DNA from 2 places in the Bacillus sp. FAU18 genome. Region 1 is predicted to be linked to the other one. Evidence: riboswitches for the same ligand, from Rfam matches in the RefSeq annotation. Region 1 holds a riboswitch; the other holds the start of a gene.
What was found. A riboswitch is a leader RNA that binds a small molecule or an ion and turns the genes downstream of it on or off. The one in region 1 is predicted to bind cyclic di-AMP.
Positions count from the first base shown of each region.

Region 2: it holds a riboswitch for cyclic di-AMP, as region 1 does, so the genes downstream of both, ktrA (potassium uptake protein KtrA) here and kimA (potassium transporter KimA) in region 1, are expected to answer to the same signal.

Region 1 covers NZ_JBVYHZ010000004.1:475,214-478,348, reverse strand. The annotation lists gene mutT (8-oxo-dGTP diphosphatase MutT) at 1-13, opposite strand, end outside; gene kimA (potassium transporter KimA) at 72-1,895, opposite strand; cyclic di-AMP (ydaO/yuaA leader) riboswitch at 2,088-2,231, opposite strand; gene AC0OMU_RS13405 (cellulose biosynthesis cyclic di-GMP-binding regulatory protein BcsB) at 2,367-3,135, opposite strand, start outside.
Region 2 covers NZ_JBVYHZ010000004.1:998,481-1,001,615, forward strand. The annotation lists gene betB (betaine-aldehyde dehydrogenase) at 1-17, opposite strand, end outside; gene gbsR (transcriptional regulator GbsR) at 216-758, shown strand; gene bslA (biofilm surface layer hydrophobin BslA) at 956-1,501, shown strand; cyclic di-AMP (ydaO/yuaA leader) riboswitch at 1,646-1,794, shown strand; gene ktrA (potassium uptake protein KtrA) at 1,867-2,535, shown strand; gene ktrB (Ktr system potassium transporter KtrB) at 2,542-3,135, shown strand, end outside.

The sequences.
Region 1 (3,135 bases):
CTTGTGTATACACCGCCATACCTCCCATTCCAACAAAAAAGGACCAAGGTGATTCCCTTGGTCCTAGTGCTTTACTTTTTAAAATGATACGGCAGTGTGGCAACCATTATGTCCTTTTTCCAGAACAGCCGGACTCTGAGGAGGAAGGCCGATTGGTTGTGAAGGATGGTGTGCCAGCGTTTTTTCGTTATAAATTGCGGAAACAGCACCATAACGGAAAACTGCTCCTTCTTCGCTTTTGCCTCAACTGTTTCCAAAAACTTATCAAACGGATGGACAAGGCTTCTGTAAGAGGAGTGAAGCGTCACGAGACGCACGCCGTTATTAAGCTCTTCCCAGCGTTTTTCGAATTTCTTTTCATGTTCTCTGTCAAATGACACGTGAACGGCGATCACCTGATCGGACAGTGATTTCGCATAGTGAATCGATTTTTGCACGACGGTGGTGACACCAGCCACAGGCACAATCACAACGGTGCCTTTGATTTCTTCCGGCTCTTTGTCTACGATGCGAAGCTGTTCGCCAACCGCTGTATAGTGATTTTTAATCGCAAAAAACAGCAAAACGACGATAGGCATAAAGATTAACACAGGCCATACGACATTAAACTTCGTCACAAACAGAATGGATAGAACCATAAATGAGATCAGAGCGCCACAGGAGTTGATCAGCATTTTTCCGATCCAGCCTTTTGGTTTTTGCTTGATCCATTTCATGCACATGCCGGTTTGTGAAAGCGTAAATGGAATAAATACGCCCACAGCATATAACGGGATTAAGTGCTCCGTCTGTCCTCCGAATAAGATAATGAGAACAATGGAGGCAAAGCCTAAAAAGATAATCCCATTTGAGAAGCCTAAGCGGTCGCCCCTGACTGTAAACATTCGCGGCATATACTGGTCTCTCGCCAGGTTGAAGGCAAGCTGCGGGAAGGCTGAAAATCCCGTATTTGCCGCAAGAACCAAAATAAGCGATGTGACACCTTGGATGACATAGTAGAACACATTCCGCCCGAAGGTTTCGGACGCAATTTGTGAAACCACTGTTTCATCAGGCTTCGGCGCCGTACCATACCCGTACGCGAGCACCGTGATGCCGGAAAACAGAATCGCCAGCAAAATCCCCATCATCGCAAGCGTTCTTGCCGCGTTTCGCGCAGGCGGGTTTTTGAATGCAGGAATCGCGTTAGAAATGGCCTCAACCCCGGTCAATGCTGAGCAGCCGGAGGAAAAAGCCTTAAGCAGCAAAAACAGCGTTATGCCGGCTACAGGTGTGCCGAGCGGTGTATGATGGGCTGGTTGGTCTATTTGTCCTGTCATGAGTTTAAACAACCCGACTGCAATGAGAACCAAAAGCGCCACCACAAACAGATAAACCGGGTAGGCAAGTATGGATGCCGATTCCGAAAGCCCGCGCAGGTTCAAAATCATAATCACTAACACGAGAAAAATAGCGATCGGCACATGATAATCATGCAATGCAGGAAAGGCTGACGTGATGGCGTCCGTGCCTGCGGAAATACTTACCGCTACTGTTAAAATATAATCAACAAGCAATGAACCGCCCGCAATCAATCCCGGTTTTTCACCGAGATTTTCTTTAGAAACGACATACGCCCCGCCGCCCTGCGGATAAGCGTAAATAATTTGCCTGTATGAAAGAATCAGTGCGAGCAGCAAGATGAGAACGCCAACCGCAATCGGAATGGAGTACCAAAATGCGGCAGCACTGATTGTTGCCAAAATGATTAGAATTTGTTCTGTCCCATATGCGACAGATGACAGCGCATCTGAGGAAAGCATAGCCAAGGCTTTTAATTTCGTCAGTTTTTGCTCTCCAGCTGCTTGGGATTTTAGTGGTTTCCCAATCAAAAAACGTTTGATTGAATGATACATCGATGTCTTCCCCTTTTAATTTCTCATTTTTCAATTAAAACAATAAAACATCAGTGTCTTGCTCTCACATGTTGATGATAGTCCTTTCTGCTATGATGTCTCTGTATGCGATTTGCATTCAAAAATGAACAACAAAAAACACAGAGGCAAACGGATGCCCCTGTGCCATAACATCGAACACAGGTTTCATTCATCTCCTCTCACGAACGCTTACGAGGTTAGCTGACGGATTCGGGCATATGAGAGTTAGCCCTACCTAAAAAGGATTCACCCCAACGGCAAAAAGCCGTTCTATTGGGTCCCCCGCTCTGATTTCAGATTAAGCGATTTGTTTTCTAAAAGAGATCATACTCCCGTTCCCGCACGTTGTAAAGAGGCTTATTGGCTGAGAGAAAAAAATAAAATGACAGGTTCCACAAATGGAATTTACTTACCAAAAATAAAAAAACAGAGGCTAAAATCGCCTCTGTTTTATTCTGTATCTGTCTTTCTTTTTCTGCGTCTTACAGCAATCCAAATGAATACTGCCGCAATCACCATAATGAGTGCCAGCACACCAATATACATCCATTTCTGGCTATGATCCTGTGTTGATTGTTCTGCGTCGGAACTGTTTGTTTCCGATTTGAGCTGCTGGTGGTTTGTAAACACCTGCTGGCTATTTGTTTCATTAAGGACGGTTGCCGACTCATCGTTGCTGTTCAGATAACTGATGATCTCTTTTGTGACAGCCGTGCCATCTCCTTTTGACGGTGCAAAGACAGCCATTGTATAGCGTGAATCCCAAACCGATGCTTGGGTAAATACCACTTGTTTTGTCGTCTCATTCAGCATCTCGAAACCAGATACATCAAACGAGCCGTTCTTTTCCTGCGGCACAAGCAGATCTGATGATTTCTCCTTCAGAAGAGAAAATTGATTGATCCCCCCTATGAAAATGAGGTTTCGTCCTTTCGCATCCTTTGCTGTAACGTCAGATGATTTCTTTACCGTATATGAATGCTGTGCTTCGCTGCCAAAGGATTCCGTTACGAGAGAAAGCTCCTCTAGCTTCGATTGGCTTACGGTGTCAGGAAGCACGATTAACGTTGTTTGATCCTGGTTTCCGGCGTAAGGCAGCGGCCACTCTTGAAAATCCGCTGACGGAGACATGCCTTTGATGGCGTATGATAATGTACTGTTTTTATCGATAAAAACCCACTTTTCTTCATCAGTGGTGTTGCAAGGGTTGTTTTCCTTT
Region 2 (3,135 bases), 520 kb from region 1:
AATAATGTTTGACTCATATAAGCCTCCTTGACGTAAATAAAGTTTGTTAAATAAAAATTTAATGTTTTTAACAACCTTAATCTAACATATGGTTTTTAAACTGTCAAAGTCCCATTTCGATTTTTCTTTTTGACTTTTCCTCATGTTTCGTTAAGATAAAGAACATAAAGAAATAACTTAACGAATTTAATTTTCTAAAGGAAAAGAGGGTCAGTATGGATGAAAATCCAGAATTTGCAGCTATAGAACAGGCTCGGGATCTTGTTATTGACTCCATTGCTGAAACGATGGATCTTTACGGAATTACCCGCAGTGTCGGGATTTTATATGGGACGATGTATATGAGGGATGAGATGACGCTTGACGAAATGCGTGAGGAGTTGCAAATGAGCAAACCAAGCATGAGCACAGGCGTCAAAAAGCTTCAAGACTTAAATGTAGTGAAAAAAACATTTCACCGGGGAATCCGCAAGCATACATTTGTGGCTGAAAAGGATTTCTTTAAATTTTTCACAAATTTCTTTCCACCTAAATGGGAGCGGGAGGTTCAAGTGAATGTAGCAGCGATCGAGGAAGCTCAAGCTGATTTACAAAAGGTTTTAAGCAAGGAAGATCTCGATGAGGATATCAAAAATGAGGCACTGCAGTTATACGATCAGCTGGAAAGCTCTAAAGCTTACTATGACTGGCTGAAACGGCTTGCTGAATCGGTGCAGACCGGAGAAATTTTTAAATTTATACCGATCGAAACAAAGTAAAGCAGAAAACGCCTGGGAAACCAGGCGTTTTTTTGATGTAACTACTACAAATTTGAAAAATACGGGAAAAACACCCCATTTACTTCCAAAATATTTGATGGTAATTTTATGTAGGTAAAATTTGTATTTGGCCTTCAGAGGAGGTGAAAAGCGGGCAGGCCTGTTTAATTGATAATTTTTTTAGGGGGAATTTTGTTATGAAACGCAATTTATTATCTTCTTTGGCAATTAGTGCATTAAGTCTCGGGTTACTCGTTTCTGCACCTACAGCTTCTTTCGCGGCTGAATCTACATCAACTAAAGCTCATACTGAATCTACTATGAGAACACAGTCTACAGCTTCATTGTTCGCAACAATCACTGGCGCCAGCAAAACGGAATGGTCTTTCTCAGATATCGAATTGACTTACCGTCCAAACACGCTTCTCAGCCTTGGCGTTATGGAGTTTACATTGCCAAGCGGATTTACTGCAAACACGAAAGACACATTGAACGGAAATGCCTTGCGTACAACACAGATCCTCAATAACGGGAAAACAGTAAGAGTTCCTTTGGCACTTGATTTGTTAGGAGCTGGCGAATTCAAATTAAAACTGAATAACAAAACACTTCCTGCCGCTGGTACATATACTTTCCGTGCGGAGAATAAATCATTAAGCATCGGAAATAAATTTTACGCAGAAGCCAGCATTGACGTGGCTAAGCGCAGCACTCCTCCGACTCAGCCTTGCGGTTGCAACTAATGTAAAAGACCGGTTAACGCCGGTCTTTTTTGCGTTTTACCCTCCCCTTTTTCTCTAATCCCCGTTATCTTTTTTCTGGTTTAAAATTTAAATTGACAAACACTAGAAACAGGAGTAAATTCTTGAGTGTTCAATTTCATACAGTCTCTTTTACCGCTTAATCAAACACGAACGGGGGAACCAACGATTGGCTGTTTTATTAACAGCCTTGGGGTGAATCTTACTAAGTAAGAGGGGGTACTCTGAATCCCTAATCCGACAGCTAACCTCGTAGGCGTATACAGAGAGGAGGTCTATTATCGGCCATTCTTTGCAATGGTCTTTTTTGCTTCAAAAACGTTAATTCACTAAGGGAGATATGAACATTGGGAAGAATTAAAAATAAGCAATTTGCAGTGATCGGGCTGGGCCGGTTTGGCGGCAGCATTTGTAAAGAACTTCATAGAATGGGGCATGAGGTTCTTGCGGTTGATATCAACGAAGAAAAGGTCAATGCATATGCTTCTTACGCCACTCATGCGGTAATTGCCAACGCCACCGAAGAAAACGAATTGCTTTCATTAGGAATACGCAATTTTGAATATGTGATTGTTGCCATCGGAGCAAATATTCAAGCGAGTACGCTGACCACCCTATTATTAAAGGAGCTTGATATTCCAAATATTTGGGTAAAGGCTCAAAACTATTATCATCACAAGGTGCTTGAAAAAATCGGCGCTGACCGCATTATTCATCCTGAAAAAGATATGGGGGTTAAAATCGCACAAAGCCTTTCAGACGAAAATGTTTTGAATTACATTGATCTATCTGATGAATACAGTATTGTCGAGCTGCTGGCTACGCGCAAGCTTGATTCAAAATCGATTATTGACCTGAATGTAAGAGCAAAGTACGGCTGCACGATCCTGGCCATTAAACACCATGGAGATATCTGTCTTTCCCCCGCGCCTGAAGACATCATTCACGAGCAAGATTGCCTGGTGATCATGGGCCACAAAAAGGATATTAAACGTTTTGAAAACGAAGGGATGTAGACAAAGGTGACACTTCAAAAGGATAAAGTGATCAAATGGGTTCGGTTTACACCGCCTCAAGTGCTTGCCATTGGTTTTTTCCTTACCATTATCATCGGGGCTGTCCTATTAATGCTTCCGATTTCCACTACGAAGCCATTGTCATGGATAGATGCCCTTTTTACTGCGGCTTCCGCTACAACTGTTACAGGGCTTGCTGTTGTCGATACCGGTACTCAATTTACGGTATTCGGGCAAACAGTAATTATGGGGCTGATTCAGATTGGCGGGCTTGGATTTATGACATTTGCGGTCTTGATCGTCATGATATTAGGAAAAAAAATTGGCTTAAAAGAACGAATGCTCGTCCAGGAAGCCTTAAACCAGCCGACAATCGGCGGTGTCATTGGCCTTGTCAAAGTCCTGTTTCTGTTTTCGATCAGTATTGAATTGATAGCAGCACTCATTTTATCCATCAGGCTTGTACCTCAGTACGGCTGGTCATCCGGCTTGTTTGCCAGTTTGTTTCACGCAATATCTGCTTTTAACAATGCCGGGTTTTCGTTGTGGCCTGATAATTTGATGAGCTACGTTGGCGATCCTACAGTAAACCTCGTGATT